DNA from 2 places in the Streptomyces sp. NPDC088817 genome. Region 1 is predicted to be linked to the other one. Evidence: riboswitches for the same ligand, from Rfam matches in the RefSeq annotation. Region 1 holds a riboswitch; the other holds the start of a gene.
What was found. Region 1 has a riboswitch for cobalamin ahead of ACIP4X_RS30235 (CbtB-domain containing protein). Riboswitches for the same ligand answer to the same signal wherever they lie in the genome.
Positions count from the first base shown of each region.

Region 2: it holds a riboswitch for cobalamin, as region 1 does, so the genes downstream of both, ACIP4X_RS00290 (cobalamin biosynthesis protein) here and ACIP4X_RS30235 (CbtB-domain containing protein) in region 1, are expected to answer to the same signal.

Region 1 covers NZ_JBIVJN010000020.1:17,749-23,270, reverse strand. The annotation lists gene ACIP4X_RS30260 (phosphatidylserine/phosphatidylglycerophosphate/cardiolipin synthase family protein) at 1-392, opposite strand, end outside; gene ACIP4X_RS30255 (DUF397 domain-containing protein) at 478-678, opposite strand; gene ACIP4X_RS30250 (helix-turn-helix transcriptional regulator) at 675-1,526, opposite strand; gene ACIP4X_RS30245 (ATP-binding protein) at 1,718-2,146, shown strand; gene ACIP4X_RS30240 (aminotransferase class V-fold PLP-dependent enzyme) at 2,154-3,266, opposite strand; cobalamin riboswitch at 3,462-3,602, shown strand; gene ACIP4X_RS30235 (CbtB-domain containing protein) at 3,639-3,854, shown strand; gene ACIP4X_RS30230 (CbtA family protein) at 3,876-4,631, shown strand; gene ACIP4X_RS30225 (histidine phosphatase family protein) at 4,700-5,272, opposite strand; gene ACIP4X_RS30220 (DeoR/GlpR family DNA-binding transcription regulator) at 5,281-5,522, opposite strand, start outside.
Region 2 covers NZ_JBIVJN010000001.1:51,204-56,725, forward strand. The annotation lists gene ACIP4X_RS00270 (alpha/beta fold hydrolase) at 1-856, opposite strand, end outside; gene ACIP4X_RS00275 (class II aldolase/adducin family protein) at 990-1,679, opposite strand; gene ACIP4X_RS00280 (anion permease) at 1,834-3,090, shown strand; gene ACIP4X_RS00285 (hypothetical protein) at 3,123-3,347, shown strand; cobalamin riboswitch at 3,491-3,635, shown strand; gene ACIP4X_RS00290 (cobalamin biosynthesis protein) at 3,735-4,676, shown strand; gene ACIP4X_RS00295 (cobyric acid synthase) at 4,673-5,522, shown strand, end outside.

The DNA.
Region 1 (5,522 bases):
ACGGGCTTGCGGAACCAGGCCACCTGCACGCCCGCCGCGCTCATGAGGTCGAGCAACCGCCGCTCTATCTCCCTGGCGCCGAAGCCGTCGAGCAGCAGTCGCACGCGCACCCCCGCGCCGGCGCGGTCGGCCAGAGCGACGGCGAAGTCGTGGGCGATCTGACCCCGCCAGTACACGAACGTCATCAGGTCGATGGTGTGCCGAGCCGAACGGATCGCCCCGAGCATCGCGGGAAAGATCTCATCACCGTTGCGCAGAGGCACCAGGTCGTTGCCTTCGGTGGCGGCCACGCCTATCAGCCGCTCCAGGCGGCGGCGCAGTCGCTGCTTGCGCGCTGCTGCGTCAGGCGTGGTGCCGCGAGCAGGGGGTGCCGGTACACCGTCGAGTATCACGCCGCATCCCCCACTGAGACAGAGAGCCGGAACGCCTCGGGCTGCCGGACGAGCCCGGACAAGCGGATGCCCGGTGGCCGCCGCCTTACTCCGGCCGTCCGCACGCGTCGGCCGCCAGCGTCGTGAACGCCGACCAGGCGTCGGGGGACACGGTCAGTGCCTGCCTGTCCGTGTCCTTCGAGTCCCGGATGAGGACGGTGCCGGGGCGCAGGGCGACCTCAACGCAGTTGCCGCCTCCACCGCCGCTGTAGCTGCTCTTGAACCAGGCAAGTTCGGTGGTGGTCATAGCACTCCTCGCATCTGCTTCAGCAGGCTCGCGGTGGCCTGATGGCTCAGTGCCTGTGAGCGCATCTTGCCATAGCGCTGAAGCATGGCGCTTGCGGCTTTTGTGTCGGTGACGAGCATGCTGCAGTCGTGGGCCTCCACGTAGCCGACCCATCGCCTCTCGGCTGTCTCAGCGAGATAGAGGGGGCCTTCGAAGCCCGCGTGATCCTCTTGGACCAGAGGCATGACCTGGATCTCCACGTTGCGGAGACGGCCCACGTCAAGCAGGTTGTCGAGCAGCGCCCGTGTGACGTCGACACCGGCCAAGCAGCGTTCGAGCAGAGCCTGCTCGATGATGAAGCTGAACGTGCTGTTCGGCCGCTCCCTCAAGAGGCGCTGGCGTTCGAGCCGGGCCGTGACCTGGTGCTCGAACTGCTCCTCGGACAGCGGCGGCAGGCGCCGGTCGAAGAGGGCGCGAATGTACGGCTCGGGCTGAAGCAGGCCCGGGATGACAGTGCACTCGTACGCGAAAAGCGAGTTCGCGTCCTCCTCGACCCCCGCCCACTGCCGGAACCACGACGCCAGACCCGCCTTCCGTGTCAGGCTCTTCGCCGCGGCCTCCAGTACGCGGGCCGCGACCGTGCCCAGGACCTCGTCCGACCGCTTCAGCAGTTCCTTCGGCGGGAATCGCTTGCCCTGCTCGATCTTGGCGATGTACGCGGGTGAGTAGCGCACCAGCGGGGCGAACTGCTCCTGGGTCAGGGCTGCTTCCTCCCGCAGGGCCTTGAGGACCGCGCCGAAGGTCTTCAGGCTGTCGGAGAGTTCCGGCTCGCAACTCCCGCCCGCTCCGCCACCGTTGTCCGTCGTCATCGCAGCCGCCTTCCCCTGTGCCACCGGGCCGTGCCCGTGCCGTACCGTTCGTCGTCCGGGCTGCGCCACGCCAGACCGATCCATGCTCACGCACGGCGACCGACCCAGTCCAGTGCGTGAACCAGTACAACGTGATCTGTATCGGCGGCGGACCTGCCGACGGGCCGTCGACCGGCAGCACGCTGGCCCACATGCCAGCCCTGAACCACGAATCCACCACCCCCACACGCACGTTCGCGCAGCGTTTCTCCGCGACCAGGCGCGGTGCCCGCCTGGCCCGGCTGCTCGCCGGGCATCAGCTCACCGAGTGGGGGCATCCCCGCGGGACAGAGGCGCATGACACCGTCGTGCTCGTCGTCGCCGAGCTCGCGGCGAACGCCGTTCTCCACGGCCGTGTCCCTGGGCGGGACTTCGCGCTCGTCCTGTCCTTCGAGGAGGGCCGGGACGTCGTCCGGGTCGAGGTGACCGACACCCACCCCGACCGGCCGGCGCGCAGGGCTCCGGGGCCGGACGAGGACGGGGGCCGTGGCCTGGTACTCGTCGACGCGCTCGCCGCCGACTGGGGCGTACGCGACCGCCTCGGCCCCGGCAAGACGGTCTGGGCCGAGTGCGCGCTCTGAGGAGGGTTCAGTTCCCCAGGGACGACAGCGCGGCCGCGACCCGTTCGGCCGCCTCCGGCGGGGTCGAGGCGTGCGGGGAGAGCCGGAGGGAGTCGGCGCGCACGGTCGGGGTGACGCCCTCGGCGTGCAGCGCCTTGGCGACGAGGGACGGATCGTGGTCCGGCACGGTGAAGGAGAGGATGCCCGCGCGCCGCGCCGGGTCGGCGGGGGAGAGGACACGGCCGCCGTACGACTCGACGGCCTCGGTGAGTTCGGCGATCCGTACGGCGATCGCGGCTTCGATCGCGTCGACGGTGTGCCGCTCGACGAGGTCCAGCGCGGCCGCGAACGCGGCGGCCGTCACCGGGCTCAGATTGGTGATCGACCACCGTCGGGCGTCCGGGGCGGGCGGGTGCTCGGCTCCGTCGAAAACGCCGACGTCCTCCACGCCCGTCCAGCCGGTGAGGACCGGTTCAAGGGATTCCAGGGCGCGGTCGGACAGGGTGGCGAAGCCGGTGGACCATCCGGCGCGCAGCCACTTCTGGCCGCCCGCGACCACCACGTCGGCGGCGTCCCAGGGCAGGGCGGCGACACCGAACGCCTGGATGGCGTCCACGATCAGCAGCCGGTCGGGGCCGATCGCCTCGCGCAGCGCCGCCAGGTCGGCGCGGAAGCCGGTGCGGAAGTCCACGGCGCTGACCGACACGGCCACGACGTCGTCGCTCAGCGCGGCGTGGACCAGTTCGGGGGTGACTCCGGAACCGGGCGCGGGGTCGAGCCAGTGGGGCACGGCCCGGCCCAGGTCCGCGCTGCGCCGCCACGGGTAGTGGTTGGCCGGGAAGTCGGTGCGCGGCGCGAGCACCACGCCCTCCCGTACCCCGAGCGCGGCGTGGAACAGGCCGGTCGACGCGTTCGGGAGCAGCACGGTGTGCCGGGCGTCGGTGCCCGCGAGGCGGGCGGCCGTGTCCTGCGCGGTCTGCTCCGCGCGCATCAGCGTGTCCACCGTGGTGTGGTCGGCGCGCGCCGATGCCTCCAGGGCCCGCGCGGTGGCGGTGACGGCGTCCCGGGACGGCGGCCCGAAGCGTGCGAAGTCCAGGTACCCGGCGGGTGTGTCGAAGTGGTCGGCGTACGACGTGAGCACGGGGCTCGTCCCTCCGGGGTGGTGCGGGCGGATCGGGTGGCGCGGCGGGCGGTGGAACGGAGTCCGGTGGCTGCCCGGAGCCCGCCCGCGCATCCTGCCACAGCGCTTCGGACGCTCCAGGTGGTGAGGTGCGGTCGCGCGGGTTCAAACGGCTCGGTGGAGAAGATCACGTCCGCGGCCGCGGTCTTGGCCGGGCGGGCGGCACGCGATACGGTCTGTCCGCTATCGACGACGGCGAGACGGAAGCCGGTGGGAATCCGGCACGGTCGCGCCACTGTATGCGAACGCCCCCGGGCGTGCGTGAGTCAGACCCGTGGCTGTCGTCCTGTGTACCACCGAGATGGGACGCGAACTCCCAGAGGAGGTTCTGCCATGGCGCAGACCGTCGCTCAGCCGACTGCCATCCCCGCACCCGCCCCGCTGCCGCTGAAGGCGATAGCCCCCTGGGCGGTCTTCTTCGGCGTTCTCATGCTGGTCCTGCTGTACTTCGTCGGCGCCGAGCAGGGCGCCACCTCCGTGTTCAGCGGCACGGACGTCCACGAGTGGGTGCACGACGCCCGCCACCTGCTCGGCTTCCCCTGCCACTGAGCCGAGGGACGCCGCACGCTCATGAACTCCGCAACGGTAAGAAACCTCCTGGTGCGGGGCATGCTCGCCGGCCTCGCCGCCGGTGTGCTCGCCCTCGTAGTCGCCTACTTCCTCGGTGAGCCGCTCGTCGACAAGGCGATCGGCTTCGAGGAGGCGCACGCCCACTCGCACGACGAGATGGAAGTCGTCTCCCGCTCCGTCCAGTCCACCGCGGGCCTGGCCACCGGCATCCTCGTCTACGGGGTCGCCTTCGGCGGTATCGCCGCGCTCGCCTTCTGCTTCGCGCTGGGCCGCGTCGGCCGCTTCTCCCCGCGGGCGACCGCGCTGCTGCTGTCCGGCTGCGCGCTGCTGGCCGTGTACGTCGTGCCGTTCCTCAAGTACCCTGCCAATCCGCCCGCGATCGGTGACGAGGACACCATCGGCAAGCGGACGACCCTGTACTTCCTGATGATGCTGCTCAGCATCCTCCTCGCGATCGCCGCCACCATCCTGGGCAAGCGCCTCGCGCCCGCGCTGGGCACGTGGTACGCGACGATGGCCGCGGTGGCCGCCTTCGCCGTGGTGATCGGGCTGGCGTACGCCTTGCTGCCCGTCATCAACGAGGTGCCGTCGGACTTCCCGGCCACCGTGCTGTGGCGGTTCCGGCTCTCCGCGCTGGCCATCCAGGCCGTCCTGTGGGGCGGGTTCGGGCTGGTCTTCGGCGAGCTGGCCGAGCGGATGCTGAACCCCCGCCCCGCGACGGCCGCGTCCGGGCAGGCGGTACCGGCCGCGCACTGAGCCCCTCGGCATCCTTCAGCGCGTACGACAGGGCCCCCGGAATCGTCCGGGGGCCCTGTCGCGTTCGGTCAGGGCGCCGCCAACGGCTGTCCGAGCCGCAGGTTCCAGCGGCCGGCCCGTCCGCTGAGTTCCGTGGCCGTCAACGGCGGTACGTCCAGCCGCCAGAAGCCGGCCAGGGGCAGGTCCAGGACATGGACGGCGGCGGCCCGTACGACCTCCGGCTCGACCACGGCGAGGGTACGGCCGTCGGTGTCCCGCGTGGTGTCCAGCAGGCGTCCGACCCGTTCGCACACGTCCCGCACCGACTCCCCGCCGTGCGGCGCGCAGTCGGGGTCGGCGAGCCAGCGGCCCACCGCCTCCGGCTCGGTGGCCATCACCTCCTCCAGGGTCCGGCCCCGCCAGCGGCCCGCGTCCAGACCCGCCAACTCGGCCGTCTCCACGCCGTCGAGGCCGAGCGCCGAGGCCGTCTCCCGGCAGCGCACACTCGGGGACAGGAGCACGCGGGCGGCCGAAGGCAGCGACCCGGCCGCCGAACGAGCCTGGGTGGCACCGCTGTTGTCGAGCGAGTCGCCGTCGTCGAACCGGGCCTGCCGCAGCGACGGGCTCGTCGCGGGCGAGATGAGCGTGATACGCCTGGTCAACGTCACTCCTACCGTGCGGTGTCGACGGACGTACCCGCGGCGCGCAGTGCCTCGACCTCGTCGGGCGGCGCGGATTCGTCGGTGACGAGGGTGTGCAGCCGCGCGACCGGGGCGACGAAGGCGTGTGCCGTCCGGGAGAGTTTGCTGCCGTCGGCCACGGCGAGCACGCGCCGGGCGGATTCGATCGCCGCCCGCTTCACCGCCGCGTCGTCCAAGTCGTAGGCGGTCAGGCCCTGTTGCGCGTTGAGGC
Region 2 (5,522 bases), on a different contig from region 1:
GCGGCAGCAGCGGGCCCGGGGTGTGCCGGGCCCGGGCCAGCGCCCGCAGTGTCACCTCCCAGTCGAGCACCGGGGAGTCGAGGACCAGCCCGGTGATCCGGTCGCGCAACGCCGAGCGGGTGGCGGCGCGCAGCGCCATCGTCGCGCCGGTGGACCAGCCGTGCAGAACGATCCGCTCGGCCCCGTACCGCACGGCGTAGCGGATCGCCGCGTCCAGGTCCCGCCACTCGGTCTCGCCGAGGTGGTTCAGGCCGTCCGGCGGACGGGGCGCACCGAGGTCGCCGCGGTAGGCGAGGGCCAGCACCGGGAAGTGCCGTCGGTGCAGGAACCCCAGGATGTTCATGGGGAGTTCGCGGGTGCTGCCCAGGCCGTGCGCCGCGATCACCCAGGTCTCGCGCACCCCGGGCACGAACCACGCGGGCAGGGGGCCGAGTTCGCCCGGTACGTCGATGTCGGCGTGCTCGATGCCGAGGGCGGTGCGCGGGTTGCCGACATGCAGGTTCGGGGTGAGCCACACCTTGTCGCCGCGGTGCAGGGTGCCGTGGGTGACGCGCTCCAGCCGGCGTACGACGGTGTCGGGCCGGTGCGGGGCGGTGGGCAGGACGGGGCCGACGACCGCGTGGGAGCCGTTGCCTGCCAGGCCGTAGGTGCCCGGGCGCAGGGAGGCCAGGTCACGGGTGAGGGTGATCTGCCCGGCGGCCGTGGCGTGCACGGTGAGCCGGGGTTCGGTGGGCAGGGGCCGGCCCGGGGGCGCCTTGAGCGCGGCGTCGCTGGCCAGCCGGCCCGCGGCGACGCTCGCCGCGCCGGCCGCCAGGGCAGCGGTGACGGCCGCGGCCGTCGCTTTGACTGTGGGCACGGCTCCAGTGTCCTGGCGCACCCGGTCACCGGCCAGTGGGACGGAGGGTCGGGGTGACATGTCCGCGCGGGTTCCATGAACAGCGGCGTTCATTCCCGCACGGCGCACCCGGCCCGCACCGCCCGCACGCGCCCTACGCCTGCCCCTGCCCCTGCCCCTGCCCCTGCCCCTGCCCCTGCTGTCCGTACCCCCGCAGCCGCTCCCCCGCCTCCGCCAGTTGCTCAGGCGTCAGCAGAGCCGGTGTCAGGCCGGGGACGCCGGAGGCCGCCAGCCACACCCGGCACATCCACTCCAACTGGGCCGTGCGGTCGTAGGCCTGGTCGAGGGTGGCGCCGTAGGTGACGGTGCCGTGGTTGCGCAGCAGGCAGCCGGTGCGGCCGGCGAGTGCGCGGAGCATGTTCCCGGCCAGCTCCTCGGTGCCGTACGTGGCGTACGGGGCCACGCGGACGGGACCGCCGAGCGCGCCGGCCATGTAGTGGATCGGCGGGAGTTCGGTGACGAGGGTCGAGACGGCCGTCGCGTGCACGGCGTGGGTGTGGACGACGGCGCCCGCGTCGGTGCCGCGGTAGACCGCGAGGTGCATGGGCAGCTCGCTGGTCGGCACCAGGGTGCCGACCACCTGCCGGCCGTCCAGGCCGACGCCGGTGACGTCGTCGTCCGTGAGCCGGTCGTAGGGGACGCCCGAGGGGGTGACCAGGATGGTGTCGCCCACGCGCACGGACACGTTGCCGGAGGTGCCGACGACCAGTCCGTCCGCCACCGTGCGGCGGGCCGCCGCGATCAGCGCCCGCCAGGCGCGTTCCGTCTCCCCGGGTTCGGTCATGTGCCGATCCTGCCAGGACGCCTGCCGCGAGCGACCGTTCCTTCCCACGGCACCACAGGAACGGACACCGCGATGACCGACTCAGTTCATCTTCTGTTCACTCAGGTTACCTACGTTCAACGCGCCAATGACGCTCGAACGATTGCCTGGGTAAATGGAAAGCTTCTCGCTGATCCTCGCGATGGTGGTGATCACCGCACTCGCGTTCGATTTCACGAACGGTTTCCACGACACCGCGAACGCGATGGCCACGACCATCTCGACCGGTGCACTCAAGCCCAAGGTCGCGGTGGCCATGTCCGCCGCGCTGAACCTGGTGGGCGCCTTCCTGTCCGTGGAGGTCGCCAACACGATCTCCAAGGGTCTCGTCGACGAGAACGGCATCCGTCCCGAAGTCATCTTCGCCGCCCTGGTGGGCGCGATCCTCTGGAATCTGCTGACCTGGCTGGTCGGGCTCCCCTCCAGCTCCTCCCACGCCCTCATGGGCGGTCTGATCGGCGCCACCGTCGCCTCGGCCGGCTTCGGCGCCGTGCACGGCGGCGCCCTGGTCACCAAGGTCCTGATCCCCGCGGTCGCCGCCCCGGTCGTCGCCGGTCTGGCCGCGCTGGTCTCGACCCGGCTGTCCTACGGCATCGGCAGGAAGTCCGACGGAAAGGCGGCCGAGAAGGGCCACCGCGCCGGACAGATCGCCTCCGCCGGCCTGGTCTCACTGGCCCACGGCACCAACGACGCGCAGAAGACGATGGGCGTCATCACCCTCGCCCTGGTCGCCGGCGGCGCCCTCGCCCCCGGCTCCAACCCTCCCACCTGGGTCATCCTCTCCGCGGGCCTCGCCATCGCGCTCGGCACCTACATCGGCGGCTGGCGCATCATCCGCACCATGGGCAAGGGCCTGACCGACCTTCAGCCGCAGCAGGGCTTCGCCGCCCAGACCAGCGCGGCCGCCGCCATCCTGGCCTCCTCCCACCTCGGCTTCTCCCTGTCCACCACGCACGTCGTCTCCGGTTCGGTGATGGGCGCGGGTCTGGGCCGCAAGGGCGGCGTTGTCCGCTGGTCCACCGCGACCCGCATGGCCGTCGCCTGGGCCCTCACGCTGCCCGCCGCGGCCCTGGTCGCGGCCGGCGCGGAGGCCGTGACGCGTCTCGGCGACTGGGGCACCTGGCTCGTCGCCGCGTTCCTGGTGGCCTCCAGCGCCGCGATCTGGAAGATCTCCCGCCGCGAGGTCGTCGACCACACCAACGTCAACGGCTCCGAGGAGCCGGCCGGCGTGATCACCCAGGCCATCGCCGCCGTCACCCCGCCCCCGGCCTCCCCGGCGGCCGAGGGCCTCACGGCCACGATCCCCGCCCCGGCCTCCGCTCCTGCCGCCGACCCCGCGCCCGTCGTGACGCCGCCGACCGCCGCCGTCTGAGCCGGCGACCCGGCAGAAGGAAGAGAAGCAGCATGAACATCGACTGGGCGGCCCTCGGCTCCGTCTTCGGCGTCAGCCTCGGCGTCACGGTGGGCCTCGTGGCCCTGTTCACCCTCGGCATCGCCGGACTCTCCCGCCGCGAGCGGGCCGTGGCCCAGGGCGACGGCGGCGGGGCCCTCGCGGTCACCGGCGCCTACGCCTGCTTCGCCGCGTGCGCCGCCGCCGTGGCCTACGGCATCTACCTGATCGTGGCCTAGCCCGGCCCGGAACCCGACACCTTCACCCGCCCATCCCTGACCGTCCCCGCGACGGCCTGGGATGGGCGGGTTTCGCCGTCCCGTGCGCCCCGTGGTGTGGGCCTCATCTCAGTACGCCTGCGCAGGTCAACAGCAGGTTGACGGGTGTTCGCGGAGCGTGGTGGACTTCCGGGGCCAAGTACGGCGGCAGGAGAGGAAGTCCGGTGCGAATCCGGCGCGGTCCCGCCACTGTGACCGGGGATGAACATCCCCGGGAGTCAGGAACTCTCACCGCCGGTCTCGTCGAACCAGGGCGTGGACACCCTGAGTGAGGACATTTCGCCATGCGCGGCTGCCGACCGAGGTACACCAGCGGCTCACCGACCGACCGCACGACCGGCTGACCCGATGGGTGCCGATCGCGTCTTCGCGTACGGCGCCACCGCCGGCCTCCTCGGTGACCTGCTCCTCGGCGACCCGCGCCGCGGACACCCCGTCGCCGTGTTCGGACGGGCCGCGGGCGCCGTGGAACGCGCGCTGTGGCGGGACCACCGCGGCCGGGGCGCCCTGCACACCGCCGTGTGCGTGGGCGGTGCCGTGTCGTCGGCCGCGCTGGCGGCGCGGGCCGTGCGTTCCTCCCGTACCGCGTCCGTCGCGCTGACCGCCGCCGCCACCTGGGCCGTCGTCGGCGGCACCTCCCTCGCCCGGGAGGCGCGGCAGATCGGGCGCGCGCTGGAAGCCGGGGACGTCGAGGGCGCCCGGGCGCGGCTGCCGCATCTGTGCGGGCGCGATCCGCAGGCGCTGGACGCCGACGGGATCGCCCGGGCCGTCGTCGAGTCCGTCGCCGAGAACACCTCCGACGCGGTGGTGGGCGCGCTGGTGTGGGGCGCCGCCGCCGGAGTGCCGGGACTCGTCGGCTTCCGCGCCGTCAACACCCTGGACGCCATGGTCGGGCACAAGTCACCCCGGTACCGCCGCTACGGCTGGGCCTCGGCCCGCCTCGACGACCTCGCCGGATGGCCGGGGGCACGGCTCACCGCCGCCCTGGCGGCCGTGGCGGGCGACGACCCGCGCGGTGCCGTACGGGCCTGGCGCGCCGACGCCGGCAAGCACCCGAGCCCCAACGCCGGCCCGGTGGAGGCCTCGTTCGCGGGGGCGCTCGGGGTGCGGCTGGGCGGCACGCTCGCGTACGGCGGGCGTGTGGAGCACCGCCCGGTGCTCAACGGCGCCGGACGCGCCGTCCGGCCGGGTGACATCGAGCGCGCGGTACGGCTCTCCCGCCGTGTGGGCTGGCTCGCGCTCGGCGTGTGCGCGGGCGCGCGGCTGCTGAAGAGAGGACGGACGTCATGAGGGGCGGTCTGCTCGTCGCCGGCACCACCTCCGACGCCGGGAAGAGCGTCGTCACGGCCGGGATCTGCCGGTGGCTGGTGCGCCAGGGCGTGAAGGTCGCCCCGTTCAAGGCGCAGAACATGTCCCTCAACTCCTTCGTCACCCGGGAGGGCGCCGAGATCGGGCGGGCGCAGGCCATGCAGGCCCAGGCGTGCCGCGTCGAGCCGACCGCGCTGATGAACCCGGTGCTGCTCAAGCCGGGGGGCGAGCAGAGCAGCCAGGTCGTGCTGCTGGGCAGACCGGTGGGCGAGTTGAGCGCCCGCGGCTACCACGGCGGGCGGCAGCAGAAGCTCCTCGGCACCGTCCTCGACTGCCTCGCCGAGCTGCGGAGCACGTACGACGCGGTGATCTGCGAGGGAGCGGGCAGCCCGGCGGAGATCAACCTGCGCCGCACCGACATCGTCAACATGGGCATCGCGCGCGGCGCGCGGCTGCCCGTGCTCGTCGTCGGCGACATCGACCGCGGGGGCGTCTTCGCCTCCTTCTTCGGCACCGTCGCCCTGCTGTCCCCTCAGGACCAGGAACTCGTCGCCGGGTTCCTCGTCAACAAGTTCCGCGGGGACGTCTCGCTGCTCGAACCCGGCCTCGACATGCTGCACGGGCTCACCGGCCGGCGTACGTACGGCGTGCTGCCGTTCCGGCACGGGCTCGGCATCGACGAGGAGGACGGACTGCGCGGGTCCCTGCGGGGCGCCGTACGGGAGTCCACCGTGGCCCCGCCGGTCGGCGAGGACGTGCTGCGGGTCGCCGTCTGCGCCGTGCCGCTGATGTCCAACTTCACCGACGTGGACGCGCTCGCCGCCGAAC